4 regions of the Brevibacillus sp. AG genome follow, and region 2 is predicted to be linked to each of the others. Evidence: riboswitches for the same ligand, from Rfam matches in the RefSeq annotation. Region 2 holds a riboswitch; each other region holds the start of a gene.
What was found. A riboswitch is a leader RNA that binds a small molecule or an ion and turns the genes downstream of it on or off. The one in region 2 is predicted to bind S-adenosylmethionine.
Positions count from the first base shown of each region.

Region 1: linked by a shared signal. The riboswitch ahead of POF51_RS14275 (pyridoxal phosphate-dependent aminotransferase) and the one ahead of metK (methionine adenosyltransferase) in region 2 are both predicted to bind S-adenosylmethionine.
Region 3: linked by a shared signal. The riboswitch ahead of metH (methionine synthase) and the one ahead of metK (methionine adenosyltransferase) in region 2 are both predicted to bind S-adenosylmethionine.
Region 4: linked by a shared signal. The riboswitch ahead of POF51_RS27440 (homocysteine synthase) and the one ahead of metK (methionine adenosyltransferase) in region 2 are both predicted to bind S-adenosylmethionine.

Region 1 is NZ_JAQMYO010000005.1:70,339-74,273, reverse strand. It holds gene POF51_RS14290 (methylated-DNA--[protein]-cysteine S-methyltransferase) at 1-248, opposite strand, end outside; gene moaC (cyclic pyranopterin monophosphate synthase MoaC) at 421-903, shown strand; gene POF51_RS14280 (MFS transporter) at 907-2,154, shown strand; SAM riboswitch class I at 2,215-2,329, shown strand; gene POF51_RS14275 (pyridoxal phosphate-dependent aminotransferase) at 2,413-3,594, shown strand; gene POF51_RS14270 (hypothetical protein) at 3,746-3,935, shown strand, end outside.
Region 2 is NZ_JAQMYO010000004.1:409,104-413,038, forward strand. It holds gene POF51_RS13205 (S8 family peptidase) at 1-2,034, shown strand, start outside; SAM riboswitch class I at 2,096-2,197, shown strand; gene metK (methionine adenosyltransferase) at 2,331-3,536, shown strand; gene POF51_RS13215 (polysaccharide deacetylase family protein) at 3,687-3,935, shown strand, end outside.
Region 3 is NZ_JAQMYO010000010.1:54,926-58,860, reverse strand. It holds gene POF51_RS24300 (YcdB/YcdC domain-containing protein) at 1-1,077, shown strand, start outside; gene POF51_RS24295 (YjcZ family sporulation protein) at 1,145-1,252, opposite strand; SAM riboswitch class I at 1,466-1,567, shown strand; gene metH (methionine synthase) at 1,684-3,935, shown strand, end outside.
Region 4 is NZ_JAQMYO010000014.1:33,051-36,985, forward strand. It holds gene POF51_RS27420 (hypothetical protein) at 53-823, opposite strand; gene POF51_RS27425 (YqzG/YhdC family protein) at 927-1,265, shown strand; gene POF51_RS27430 (SCO family protein) at 1,262-1,888, opposite strand; gene POF51_RS27435 (rhodanese-like domain-containing protein) at 1,970-2,281, opposite strand; SAM riboswitch class I at 2,594-2,700, shown strand; gene POF51_RS27440 (homocysteine synthase) at 2,790-3,935, shown strand, end outside.

The DNA of each region.
Region 1 (3,935 bases), on a different contig from region 2:
ATGGAAAAATGCTCGCGCGTTCCCTGCATATATTCCATCAGTTCTGTTGCAAAAGGCTTTAACCATGGGTCGTCTTGCACCAGTGAACTTTGTGGGCGATGCTTTTCAACCCAAGCTTCCAATTCAGCAAAAGGCTGGTTGACCGAGCCGACATAACAAAGTCCGGCAGCCGTTGCAGCCAAATAAATAGTCCAATCACCATGCACAAGCAATGACCAACGTACCGTCTGATCCTTCATCGTTTCCATTTCCATACGCCTCCTTTGAGCTGTGTACGCACAGTATACCTCCAGCACCTGTTCTTCGTACGTTTTTGGGAGTGGATGAGCAAGATAACGAAACGATGTCCTCTACATTCCCATTGCTTTTATCCAGCGGCGGGAGTAAGGTAGGAGAAGATAGAGGAGGAAAGATACTCGTATGACTGATCAATTAACACATTTTAATGAACAAAATCGCGCGCGGATGGTGGACGTGTCTGAGAAGGACGTCACAAAACGGGTGGCTGTAGCCGAGAGCCAAATCAGCATGAAACCCGAAACACTCGCCCGAATCCGTGAAGGTCGAATCGAAAAGGGCGATGTACTCGCAGTTGCGCAGGTAGCAGGTGTCATGGCTGCCAAAAAGACGTGGGAAATCATCCCGATGTGTCATCCGCTGCCATTGACTGGCATCGACATACAATTTGCTTTTGTAGATGAAACGACGCTTGCGATTACAGGAACCGTGAAGACGACAGGGAAAACAGGCGTCGAGATGGAGGCGTTGACCGCTGTCAGTGTAACGGCTTTGACGGTGTATGACATGTGCAAAGCCATGGATAAAGAAATGATAATCGGTCCGACCAGTCTGCAATCCAAAACAGGCGGAAAAAGCGGCGATTTCCATCGGGGTGAGAAGTAAGCCATGAGGCAAAAGTGGGAATCCTATCCGAGCAGCATTCGTTTATTGGCGATTGCTGCCGTCATTTTTTCTACCGGAATGGCGTGTATTTGGCCGCTGGTCACGATCTATATTCACAACCATCTCGGAAAGCCGCTGACTGTAGCCGGCTTCTTGTTGCTTTTAAATCAAGGCGCATTCCTGATCGGGAGTATTGTCGGCGGGATGATGTTTGACCGCTGGGGTAAAATGCGCACCATTGTTGTAGGCTCCATCGGTGGAATGATTATTTCGGTCTGTTTAGGTGTTACACAAGATTTTACCGTATATGTCCTACTGTTATTATTGAATGGTCTGTTTTATGGATCCCTTTCTCCCGTTATGAATGCGCTGGCAGTGGTTTTATGGCCGGAGGGAGGCCGTAAAGGAATCAATCTGATTTACGTCGCCCTCAATGTGGGTGTAGCTGCCGGCTCTGCTTTAGGCGGCTTCTTGGCAAGCGTTTCGTTTGCTTGGACGTTTTTCGGAAATGCGATCACACAAGTAATTGTACTGACGATGTTTATGCTCATTTTGCCGCGTCAGTTAAAACTGGCAGAGCAAAAACGTCAATTGCAGACGACTGCTCCCGAACAAGCTGAGGGAGAACTTCTACGAGAACCACAGCAAGAGACCAAGGTCGTATGGGGAGCATTGCTGCTCTTATGCGGAGGGTTGCTCATTAGCTGGATTGTCTATGTCCAATGGACAACGGTGCTGTCGACCTACATGCAATCCCTGGGCATTTCACTCCGTCAATACAGTCTGTTGTGGACGCTAAACGGTGGTTTGATCCTGTTTGGTCAGCCATTGATTGCGTGGGTCATTCGACGCTTTGCCCGTACGCTAAAAGCACAAATGCTCTTGGGCGCTTATATTTTTGCCATGTCGATGTTGATTTTGTCTCAATCAACGGTTTATGCAGGCTTTGTTGCAGGCATGTTCATCATGACGCTGGGAGAAATGCTCGTATGGCCAGCGGTGCCGGCAGTAGCGGCACAGTTTACGCCAGAGGGACGAGAAGGCTTCATTCAAGGTCTGATTGCAGGGACTGGATCTGCTGGGCGGATGCTCGGACCACTTCTCGGCGCCTTCATTTTCCAATCGATTCATGCGCAGGGACTATTGTTCGTGATGGCGGGCTTGTGTCTGTTGTCTGTCGCATTCTTTGCCTTCCACACATCTTTTCAAAAAAGAAGGCATCAGGTACCCTTACAGAATCAAGCATCTTGACACGGTTTACGTGCTCAAGTAGTATGATATAGACGAAAAAACAGTATATTCCGTGTGTTTGACTTATTCAGAGAGGTGGAGGGACTGGCCCTATGAAGCCCGGCAGCGGATCTGTTCTATGTGATGGACAGATGCTGTGCCAATTCCAGCAGGATTTTTTCCTGACAGATAAGGACGTGACCAAGCTGATCTCCCCCTTTTTCTGTATGGAAAAAGGGGGTTTTACTGTATTGGGCCCAAGAAAGGAATGGAAGAAAGATGCGCATTCAACCCTCCGACATGATTGATCGACTCCCTACCCAGTTTTTTGCGACCCTGGTGGCAAAAGTAAACAAGGTCATTGCGCAAGGCCATGACGTCATAAACCTAGGGCAGGGCAATCCTGATTTGCCGACACCGCCACACATTATTGAAGAATTACAGGCGCAAGCGGCACAACCACTCCATCACAAATATCCGCCTTTTCAGGGACGCGTGGAACTGAAGCAGGCAGTGGCTCATTGGTATAAGCAAGAATTTGATGTGGACCTCGATCCGGAGGAAGAAGTCGCGATATTGTTCGGCAGCAAAACCGGACTCGTAGAGATTTGCCAAGTCCTTATGAATGCAGGCGATGTTGCACTGGTTCCAGACCCAGGCTATCCGGATTATTGGTCGGGTGTTGCTGTCGTAAACGGACGGATGGTCATGATGCCGTTGAAGGCGGAAAATGACTTCTTGCCAGATTACAGCCAGCTCTCCCAAACTGATTTGGATCGAGCGAAACTGATGTTTCTCAACTATCCGAACAATCCGACAGCAGTCAACGCACCACTGGAGTTTTATGAGGAGACCATTCGTTTTGCCCGAAAACATGAAATCGTCGTCTGCCACGACTTCGCCTACGGGGCGATCAGCTATGACGGGAAAAAGCCGGTCAGCTTCATGCAGGTTCCGGGTGCAAAAGAAGTGGGTGTAGAATTTTATACCTTGTCTAAAACGTACAACATGGCAGGCTGGCGTGTTGGTGCTATGGTAGGAAATCGCGAGCTGGTTCGTCTGATTAATCTCATTCAGGACCATTACTTCGTCAGTCTGTTCGGAGCGGTACAGATGGCGGCAGCGAAGGCGATGACAGAGTCACAGCAGTGCGTTCGCGATCTCGTTGCTGTCTACGAAAGCCGCCGCAATGCTTTGTACTCCAATCTGCATCGGATTGGCTGGCAGGCGCCACCATCTCAAGGGTCGTTTTTTGCTTGGCTTCCTGTTCCAAGCGGCTTCACATCCGTGGAGTTCTCTGACCTGCTTTTGGAAAAAGCGCATGTCGTCGTAGCGCCAGGAAATGGCTTTGGTCCGACAGGTGAGGGTTATGTGCGAGCAGCTTTGTTATCAAATGAAGAGCGTCTCTTAGAAGCGGTTCAGCGAATTGAGCGGTTGGGGTTATTTACGAAAACAAAATAAAGGCGAGGTAATTCGGCCACACTACCATACAAATGGAGTGTGGCTTTTTTATTCTAGAATAAAAATCATTCTCATTATTGACAGATAATGATTTTCATTATACGATGGCATTGTTAATGATAATTAGTCTCATCGAGAGCGGGAGGGTACCATGCGCTATCAGATTAACGGTTACACGGATATGTATACGGTGATCGCCAACGAGCGGAAAATCGGCGGAGCCATTGAAGCAGGCCAGATTCGCCTGCGGACGGGAGAAGTTTACGCCAATGCTGTTCTCACTCGTTTGGAAATGTCAGGTGCGCATTTTTGCTCGATCGGTTTTGTTACGGAAGAAGGCA
Region 2 (3,935 bases):
AGAAGTGGAGCCGTTTTGGTTGCAGCAAGTGGTAATGAAAGTAGCCGTGTGGCGTATCCAGCTGCCTATCCAACAGTGGTAGCGGTAGGGGCTGTGAGGAGTAACAATGAAGTCTTGTCTCAGGCAAATACGGGGCCGGAACTGAATTTGGTGGCTCCTGGGTTGAATGTATACACAACGAAGCTAGGGGGAAAATACGGCTCGTTTAGTGGTACTTCAGCAGCGGCACCGCAAGTAGCTGGTGCAGCTGCGCTTATTCTCGCTCGGCACCCTAATCTCAGTCCATTTGATGTGAGGCAATTGCTTTATCAAACGGCTACTGACTTGGGGGAGAAAGGATGGGATCGGAAGACTGGATACGGCTTGTTAGATGTCAACAAAGCAGTGAAAACGGCACTTTCTTACGACTTTTTAGAACCGAATGATTCTCCTTCCAAAGCGAAGGCGTTTCCGATTGAGTCACAAATACGCGGCAATTTGGGTCCAAAAGATACCGTAGATTGGCTGAAGATGGACATCCCTTACGATGGAAAGGTCAGCTTTACGGCTACAGTAACATCGGGTATTTCTTCGGCGATGGCTGCTACCTTTTACCCTGAGAATCGTCAACCGATTACACAGTACTTCGGGAATGGCGATACGATAACGGTCCCGGTCAAGGCAGGAAGTATGAACATCCGCTTAATGCGCAATGGAGGCGTCAACAACGCTTTTAACTACGTGTTGACGAGTAAATTTACGATCAACCCTGACCGAAATGAACCGAACGATACACAAGAAACGGCCAGACCGCTTGTAGGGAACCAAATCAGTGTAACAGGCAATTTTCATGATGAAGGCGATCAGGATTGGTTCTCTTACTATGTTCGCGAGTACGGGCATTTAGATGTCACTGTAAGCCCTGACAACAAGAGAGTGGATCTGTTGCTGGGTCTTGGCAAACAAGCGCCTGGTCAAAAAGCAGTAGTCTGGGATCCTCTATACGATAATGGGACAAGGGTCAATCCGACAGAGCGGGTCAGTAAAGAGGTGTCCCCGGGTAAATATTACATCCGTGTGAGCGAGTATTCGCGGAATGCAGTCAATGGCGAATACCAGCTGGATTTGGGGTACACGCCAGTTAAAAAAGATTTCAATGAGCCGAATGATACCTATCAAAAAGCGTCTCCGTTAAGCGGTGGGACAGTGATGTCAGGAACAATTCCGACAGCAGCTGATCCCGACTGGTTCCAATTTACTGTCAATAGCGAATCATATGTGACATTCCGAGCGCCGTATATTCCTGTGGATAGTGGCTTTCGTTTCGCACTCTACAGCGATCGAAACATGAACTATGCGCTTGCTTCGACGAACGAGGTAGCCGAGCTTTCCAATAGTGGGAATGAAGTTATCGGTTTGCGCTTGCAGCCAGGAAAATACTATGTACGTCTCAATAGTGGTACTTCGTTCAAATATGATTCGTACCGACTCACGGTGACGCAGCAGAAATTGATAGCGGGCTATCGAGATATTTCGGACCACTGGGCGCGCTCAGAGATCGTCAGACTTAGCTCTCGCGATATTGTAAATGGATTCAATGATGCTTCGTTCAAGCCGAATCAGGCAGTGACCCGTGCAGAGTTTGCGACGATGCTGCTTAAATCGATGCGTGCGACCGGTTCCAAGGTAGCGACTACCTATACAGGAAACACGACCTTCCGGGATATGAAAAAGCGGCACTGGGCGTATCACAACCTAGGTGTAGCCTATCAATTAGGAATTTTGAAAGGGTACCCGAAGAATGAAATGAAGCCGGATCAGCCGATATCGCGTGCAGAGATGGCGGTCATGATCGCGCGGGCACGTGATGTTTTAATGTATAACCGTGGTACCTCGAATTATCAGGATGTGCCAACGAGTCATTGGGCTTCTCCTGCCATTGAAGCTTTGACATCTAGAAATTGGCTCAGTGGTTACGGTTCTTCCTTTAAACCGAATGGAAGGGCAACTCGTGCAGAGGTAGTAGTGGTACTTTCTAAGGCCTATCAAATATAAGTAAATTTTTTCCTATTGACATCTCTGAAAAAAACAATTATTCTATTATCCGTAATGGATACTCTTATCCAGAGCAGGCGGAGGGACTGGCCCTATGAAGCCCGGCAACCGATCTAGAGCGGTGCTAACCAGCAGAACGGACATCTGTTCTGGCCGATAAGAGGATGAAGGAAGCAAAAAACGCTCAAACCTTTTCCTCCTAAAAAATGGAAAGGGTTTTTTATTTGCGTTTACGTAGATAAAATCCTGACTCGGCTACCACACTATTTGTATGAGGTCAAAGGAGGTATTTTCTCATGGCTTTGCAAAAAGGTCGTCGTCTGTTTACATCCGAATCTGTAACCGAAGGACATCCGGATAAAATTTGTGACCAAATTTCCGACTCCATCTTGGATGCGATCCTGTCCAAAGATCCAAACGCTCGCGTAGCTTGCGAAACTTCCGTAACTACTGGTTTGGTTCTCGTAGCAGGAGAAATCACTACAAACACTTATGTAGATATCCAAAAGCTCGTTCGTGAAACCATTCGTGAAATCGGTTATGACCGTGCGAAATTCGGTTTTGACGCTGACACTTGCGGTGTTATTACTGCAATTGGCGAGCAGTCCGCTGACATTGCACTTGGTGTAGACCAAGCATTGGAAGCACGCGAAGGCAAAATGACTGACGCTGAGATCGAAGCAATTGGTGCTGGTGACCAAGGTTTGATGTTTGGTTTTGCTTGCAATGAAACACCTGAGCTGATGCCACTTCCAATCAGCATGTCCCACCAATTGGCTCGTCGTCTGACTGAAGTACGTAAAAACGGAACACTTGCTTACCTCCGTCCTGACGGAAAAACACAAGTAACCGTTGAGTACGATGGCGACAAACCAGTTCGTATCGATACAATCGTTATTTCTACCCAACATGCTCCTGAAACAACTCTGGAGCAAATCAAGCAAGATCTGGTTGAACACGTAATCAAACCAGTTGTTCCAGCTGAACTCTTGGACGCTGATACCAAATACTTCATCAACCCAACTGGCCGTTTCGTAATTGGCGGACCACAAGGGGATGCTGGCTTGACTGGCCGCAAAATCATCGTAGATACTTACGGCGGTTATGCTCGTCATGGCGGTGGTGCGTTCTCCGGTAAAGATCCGACAAAAGTTGACCGTTCCGGTGCTTACGCAGCTCGTTATGTAGCGAAAAACATCGTGGCTGCTGGCCTCGCAGACAAATGCGAAGTACAAGTTGCTTACGCAATTGGTGTAGCACAACCAGTTTCTATTGCAGTAGATACATTCGGCACAGGTACGATTTCCGAAGAAGCTCTGGTGAAATTGGTTCGCAAACACTTCGACCTGCGTCCTGCTGGTATCATCAAGCAGCTCGACCTGCGTCGTCCTATCTACAAACAAACAGCTGCATATGGCCACTTCGGACGCAATGACCTGAATGTTCCTTGGGAGCAAACAGACAAGGCAGAAATCCTGAAGCAAGAGGCTGCTCAACTGTAATAACATGAATGACATAAAAAGAGCCTGGTGTTGCTACTGGGCTCTTTTTCATTTTAGGAGCAAAGTCATCCAATTATTGGGCCAATTGTTGCACAGGAATTTGTAGGACTGTGTCGAATCTCCTAGTGAGGAAGTAGAGGAGGGGTTTTTTTGCCGAACAGAAGGCTCTTCCTGATCGTGTTTCTTACTTTTTTGTTTTTTGCAGTGGCTATTGGGTTGTTAGGCGAATCTTTTCTGGAAAAAAAGAATAAACAAGAAGTGCAACCTTTTCCCCAAGTGGATACGTCTATAAGCATAAGTGAGACAAAAAATGCTGAGCCAAACGTCACACTAATTGAAGAAGCAGCGGTTCAAACGAAAAAGTGGTATAACAATCAGGTTGTGGTTTTGACGTACCAT
Region 3 (3,935 bases), on a different contig from region 2:
AGCATAACAACAACTAACTCTGGCCACGTCCAATATTTCAGGATGGAGCCCGAAACATTCGAGCCGTCGCAGTACCCGGATATATCGACTGCTGTATCAGAAGAGGTAGCCATCAAAGAGCTGAGCGAGCATATGAAGCTTCGATACGTGCAGAATCCGAGAATACAGCCACAATCCAAACAAGGGGAGAAGTGGCAACCTATCCTGGAGTACACGCCAGCTGTTTCCTTCATGCAAAGAGGACGTGAAGATGGTACGGAGTGGCATATCGACGCGACCAATGGCAAGATTGTATATGGAACGGGAGATAACGGGCTTGCCTATGATCAGTTAAATGCGAAGGAAGCACATCCGATCGAATCTCCAAAGGAATACGTCAAGGTTCGCTCCAAGGATGAGGCAAAAGCACTGCTGCAAGCGGAATTCGGTATACAAGTAGATGACTCGACCTATAGAGAGAGTAAGAGTTACCGTGATGGACACAAGGAATACGTCTGGAATGATAAAAATGACAAGTATATTGGCGTAGAAGTCATCGCAGAAACAGGCAGTGTCGTCGGGCTGGGATCACCGCGTTCCGATACAGCAGTGACAGTCAAACGAGAGCAAGCAGAAGAGGCTTCACTCGCCTTTCTGCATAAATACGTCGATCCAGGCGTAAAAGAAGTGCAATTGGCACAAGTTATACAGCCAGGCGAAGCGAATCCTGTGTCATCGGGCGAATGGGAATTCAGATATCTCATGAGCAAGGATGGCATTCCAGTACAGGATCGCGGGCAAAAAGCGGCTTATTCAGTAACAGTCGATCCGTCTTCTGGCAAAGTGACAAAGTTTGAAAACTACAGAGAGACGCACGAGCTGGTGGAGCTTCCAGCATCCGACGAGATCGTCTCGAAAGACAAGGCTGTTGAGGCGTATTTACGCGTCATGCCTTTAAAGCTGGTCTATTTGATGAGAGATGTGGATGGGCAAAAATTAGCTCAACCAAAGCTGGCGTATGTGCCGTGGAGTGACGAAAAGCTGGCGCTAAAATTTATTACTCTGGATGCCGTGACAGGCAAGATCATCACCAAATAACAAGAAAAAAAGGCTATCCCGCAGCCATTCCTGATGGCTTTTGGGATAGCCTTTTTTAAACACTTATCTAACAGTCGTCACATGAACACCCAATAATTACCAACAGGATAAACAGCACGAGCACGATTGCGAAGCAGTCACCGAAGAATCCGTTTCCGCAGAATGATGTACTCATCTTTGTTTCCCCTCCTTTCCGTTATACTCCAGTCTATACACGAATGCGGATATTGGACTGGGCGGATGCCCAGCTAAGGCAAAAATGGGCGCGTATGAGGAGAGGCTCAGTAAAAAATAGACAATTCACAATTGACGGGGAGACAAAGGGGGTGTTAAGATACTTGCAAACATTCAAGACATTTCGCCAAACAACTAAATGACAAGTGTACGACTCTTATCCAGAGAGGCAGAGGGACTGGCCTGATGAAGCCTCGGCAACCGGTAAAAATCCGGTGCCAATTCCAGCAAAGCTATGTGCTTTGAAAGATAAGAGGATGTCTCAGGCGTTTTCGTATCTGCTGACAAATCCTCTTCTTTCAAAGAAGAGGATTTTTTTATTTACCCAATTACGGAGAATAAGCCGATGCAAGGTAGAAAAGGGGCACGTCAATGAAACCAACTTTTCGCGAACAACTTTCCCGGAAAATTCTGATTCTGGACGGTGCAATGGGCACCATGCTTCAACAGGCAAACCTGACTGCTGATGATTTCGGCGGTGAAGCCTATGATGGCTGTAATGAACTCCTGAACCTGACCAGACCAGATGTGATCCGTTCCATTCACGAGAAATATTTAGCGGCGGGCGCAGACATCGTCGAGACAAATACGTTTGGTGCTGCTTCCATCGTTTTGGCTGAGTACGATGTGCCAGAAAAAGACCTTGAGATCAATATAGCCGCAGCCCGCTTGGCCAGAGAAGCGGTGGATGCCTATTCTACGGAGGAGTGGCCGCGTTTTGTAGCAGGTGCAATGGGACCTACGACCAAAACCCTTGCGTTGACAGGCGGTGTCACTTTCGAAGAACTGGTCGAGGCGTATTATCGTCAGGCAAAAGGTCTGATCCTTGGCGGCTCCGATGTTCTTCTATTGGAAACCTCGCAAGACACGTTAAACGTCAAGGCTGGCGGAATCGGGATTCGCAAAGCTTTTGAAGAGCTTGGACAGGAGCTCCCGGTGATGCTGTCAGGTACGATTGAGCCGATGGGCACAACGCTGGCGGGCCAAAACATCGAGGCGTTTTACATCTCCTTGGAGCATTTACAGCCAGTCTCCATTGGTCTGAACTGTGCGACAGGACCAGAGTTCATGCGTGATCATCTGCGGACACTGTCAGGAATTGCCCAATGTGCGGTTAGCTGTTATCCGAACGCAGGCTTGCCAGACGAGAACGGTCATTACCATGAAACGCCACAGGGACTTGCTTCGAAAATGCGGGCATTCGCTGATCAGGGCTGGATAAACGTCGCTGGCGGTTGCTGCGGAACAACGCCTGACCATATTCAAGCGATGGCAGAAGCGTTGAAAGACTGCAAGCCGCGCAGTGCAGCTGTGGAACCGCTGAGCGCAGTCTCCGGGATCGAGGTTGTTTACGTCGAAGATGACAATCGTCCTCTACTAGTAGGGGAGAGGACCAATGTCATCGGTTCCAAAAAATTCCGTGAAATGATTGCAGCTGGTCATTATGAAGAAGCATCTGATATTGCCCGAGCACAAGTGAAGCGCGGCGCACATGTCATCGATATATGCTTGGCTGACCCCGACCGTGATGAATACGAAGATATGGAAAAATTCCTACAGTTCATCGTGAAAAAAGTAAAAGCGCCCCTCATGATCGACTCGACAGATGCCAAGGTCATGGAACTGGGACTTCGCTATTCGCAAGGGAAGGCCATTCTCAACTCGATCAACTTGGAAGACGGGTTGGAGCGATTTGAGGAAGTCGTTCCGCTTATTCACAAATTCGGTGCCTCCGTTGTCGTTGGAACGATTGAGGAAGCGGGTATGGCTATCACTCGCGAAAAGAAGCTGGAGGTCGCGCAACGCTCGTACGACATTCTTGTCAACCAGTATGGCATAAAACCACAGGATATTATATTCGATCCACTCGTCTTTCCAGTAGGGACAGGGGATGAACAATACATCGGCTCTGCCAAGGAAACCGTAGAAGGAATTCGTTTGATTAAACAGGTAATGCCTGCTTGCAAGACGATCCTGGGTGTCAGTAACGTTTCCTTCGGCTTGCCTCCTGCGGGTCGGGAAGTACTGAATGCGGTCTTCTTGTACCACACAACTCTCGCAGGGCTTGATTACGCCATCGTCAACACGGAAAAGCTGGAGCGCTACGCTTCGATTCCAGAAGACGAGAGAAAGCTGGCAGAAGCCCTCCTATTCGAGACAAATGATGAGACATTGGCGGCCTTTACCGAATTTTATCGCCAAAAGAAAAAGGAAGTCAGTGTGGAAGTCTCCTCGTTAACGCTCGAAGAACGCTTGGCCCGTTATGTGGTCGAAGGCTCCAAGGATGGCCTGGTGGAAGACCTAAAGCTGGCTCTGGATAAATACACACCGCTCGAGATCATCAACGGTCCGCTGATGGCTGGGATGGAAGAGGTTGGTCGCCTGTTCAACGGCAACCAGTTGATCGTGGCAGAAGTATTGCAGAGTGCAGAAGTCATGAAGGCATCCGTTTCGTTTTTAGAGCCATTCATGGAAAAAAGCGATGCCGCTGCCAAGGGGAAAATCTTGCTGGCGACAGTCAAGGGCGATGTACACGACATCGGAAAAAACCTCGTGGAAATTATTTTGTCAAACAACGGCTACAATGTCGTGAACCTAGGGATCAAGGTGCCGCCAGAGCAACT
Region 4 (3,935 bases), on a different contig from region 2:
TATATCACAACGTATGACGTTCGTTTCACACAGTCTTGTCTATTCCACACATTCATCTTCGGTCAATAATTGAATACTGATACTCCAAATCAGCAACTCTTTCATCGGTAACGACACTGGCTCTCGCCCAGAAGTCGTCCTTTGCATAGGAATCGCCCGTCCATACCTCCGTAATTTCTCCTGAAGAGAGCTTTAGTGGTACGGCTTCGATTTCTTTTACTACGGCGCCACTTTTGTTTTGCAGTCGCAGTTTCAAATCAATCTCCACCGGCTGATCCGACTGATTCCGTACGAGGATTAGACTTGTATACGGATACCCTGCACAATTTTTGGTACAATCTTGTCTGCTGTATACGATGGCGAGATCAATGGGCTTCTCATTGTCCATCTTCGCCGCTTTCCACTTGTCTTTTGCTTTTTGTACGACGGTGACATACTCCGCTTTTTTCAAAAAGGGTCCCATGCCTAAAAAGGCAGCAGCAAAAAAGCTAAACATGCCAAAGGCTGTGCATAGAAAAACGAGGTTCATTTTCCAAAACTGTTTTCTCATCGTGATCAAGAAGCCAATATACATGAGGATACAAACAAACACCAACAGGATACAAAAGTATAAAAATAGCTCCAAGTCGGCCGCCGTAGGTAACACCGGAATGCCATACTTCATTTGCCAATGTACATTCGCAGCGAAGCAACCTCCGTAAATCAATATGGCTGAAGCAATCGTGGGCCCCCATTTTTTCCAGAAAGGAGGCTTTTGGAATATTGCCGCAAGAACCCCCACCAAAACAGGAACGCCAAATAAGGGAATCAGCAAGTAATGCATCGAAAACCTCCCTCACTTCATTGTCATTATTTTCTACGAATGATATTCCGAAAAGTCTTCAAAATACATGGAAAACCATTTCGAAAAGGAGAGGGTTAAGCAAATGCAAACCGCTCGTCGCCTATTTCGCTATCGGAACATGATGCCCCTTCTCTGTCCCGTACTTTTCCTGCTTCTATTTCAGACGTTTCCTACCTATGCCCAGCCTCCCTATGCAAAATGGGGCAGGCTCGCGATGCAGGAAACGATGAAGCGATATCCAAACGCTCAAATTGTGGACTACCTGCACGTTGGACGAACACCAAAAACACCCACCACGTCGGAAGAGACGTTTAAGCTCTTGCTTCAAGAAGGCAATCGCAGGTGGGCGTTACTCGTTCATATTGAATTTGTGAATCAGACAGAAGAAGTCGTCAACATCTCCTATGAGGAGACCCGCTAGTCAGCGAGCTGTTCCATCTCTTTCATCATGACTTCCATGTCCATGTCAGCTGCCATCCCGTACGCGCGGCGCATGTTTCCATCTCCATCCACAAGGAACATGCGAGCCGTATGCGCATAAGAACCATCTGGCTGCTTCATAACCATCAGACCAAAATCCTTCGTCACTTTCTCTACAGCCTGAGCGTCACCGCGCAGGAACTTCCAGCCACTCTGATCTGCCTTGAACTTGGCTGCGTACTCTTGCAAGACTTCTGGCGTATCGTTATCAGGGTCAAAGGAAATGGAGATAAACTCTACTTTGTCTCCAAACAGTCCCTTTTCCTTCAACTGATCTTGCAGCTTGGCCATGTTGTACGTGGTAGCCGGACAAATATCCGGGCATTTGGTAAACATAAACTCAACCAGTCGTACCTTACCAGCACTTTCATTAAATGTATAGGTTGTTCCGTTACTGTTGTCTAAGGTGAAGTCTGCGATGGGCTTCAATACTTCGATCTTCTCTTGTGTCATGTACTTATAACCAAATACTCCGACGATAGCCAAAAGGATAATACCAGCTAACACAGGAAACCAATGTTTTTTCATCCCAGATTCCTGCTGCAATTGTGTTCCTTCACTCACGGGTTGCTTCCTCCCTGCTTGTCCCATGCGTGATGCCTCCTGATTACACACGGGAGGCATTCACACTGTTTCTATCACTTCTTACTGTTCTACTTCACCTGGCCATGCGAGCATGCCGCCAACCATATTCGCCACGTCATATCCTTGTGCACTCAAATACGCTGTAGCATTATGGCTTCTGGCACCACTACGGCAAACCATCACAATCGGAATGTTCTTATCCAGCTCATCGATACGATGTGGCAAAAAGCCGAGTGGGATCAGCTTCGCCTCTTTAATGTGACCTGCATTCCACTCATCGACCTCACGCACATCAATGACTTGCAGCTCCTCTTTGGCTTCCAGCTTTTCCAACAGCTCTTGTGGTGTCATTTCCTTTACTCCATGGCTCATCGCTATTTATCCTCCTATATGTACGATCAGATCAGTTGTAACCACCTCCATGATATCACACGCTTTTTTACTTTTCTAACGCGAAGAGCACTTGGCTTTACCCTGCATCTATGCTCCCTATTTTCTACCATTATCTCCTATTTCGCTGTGGCAGTAGCCACACGGGATGTGAACAGCTTGAGGCAAAAGCGTTACAAATTAATGGCATGAGTGAAACACCTTTCATCCATATATACATAAAAACCTCCCTGATAACTACATATTCTACATTGACAGCAAGGTGTTATTTTCATACAATTACGACAACAACTTTTCTCATCAAGAGCGGTGGAGGGACAGGCCCTACGAAGCCCGGCAACCAGCAGACTAGCTGCATGGTGCCAATTCCTGCAGAATCCAGTGATTCTGAGAGATGAACACAAGCCCGTGCATGATCGGAGCCTTCTTCTTCTCAGGAGAATGCTCCGTTTTTTTATTAGTCGATTTCATAGTAGAAGGAGAGATGAACATGTCCGATCAACAACAATGGAAGCCAGAAACGCTTGCGGTACACGGTGGGCAAGAGGTTGACCCTGTAACAGGCTCACGTGCTGTTCCGATCTATCAGACGACCTCCTACGTTTTCCGCGATACGGAGCATGCAGCCAATCTGTTTGGGTTAAAAGAGTTTGGGAACATCTATACACGCATCATGAATCCGACCCAGGATGTATTTGAGAAGCGTGTTGCCCTGCTCGAAGGTGGTGTTGGTGCATTGGCGACCGCATCCGGGCAAGCTGCCATTACATTCGCCATCTTAAATATTGCGCATGCAGGAGACGAGATCGTCGCTTCCAGCAGTCTCTACGGCGGTACCTACAACCTGTTCGCCCACACGCTCCCCCGCCTCGGTATCAAAGTTCATTTTGCTGATCATTCCAATCCGGAAAATTTCCGTGCCTATATCAACGAAAAGACAAAAGCCGTGTTTTGCGAGACGATCGGCAATCCACGCATTGATGTCGCTGATATTGAGGCGATCGCCAATATTGCCCACGAAAATGGCGTACCTTTGATCGTGGACAACACCTTCGCGACTCCGATTTTGTGCCGTCCTTTTGAGCACGGGGCCGATATTGTCGTGCACTCCACCACCAAATTCATCGGCGGCCACGGAACAGCAATTGGCGGTATTATCGTAGACTCTGGAAAATTTGACTGGAACAACGGAAAATTCCCTGGTCTGACTACACCAGACCCAAGCTACCATGGCGTTGTCTATACAGAGGCAGTCGGTCCGCTCGCCTATATTATCAAGGCGCGCGTCCAGCTCCAGCGCGATATTGGTGCTGCCGTCGCCCCGATCAATTCCTTCTTGTTCCTGCAAGGATTAGAAACACTGCATCTGCGCATCGAACGGCATAGCCAGAACGCCTTGGCAGTAGCCCAATTCCTCGCCAATCACTCTGCCGTAGAGTGGGTGAGTTATCCAGGACTCGAGTCAGACTCCCAGCGTGAGTTGGCACAAAAATATTTGCCAAAAGGTGCTGGCGCGATCCTGACCTTTGGAATTCGCGGTGGCGTTGAGGCAGGAAAAACGTTGATCGAGTCCGTGAAGCTGTTCTCCCATCTCGCAAATGTCGGGGACTCCAAGTCACTCATCATTCATCCAGCT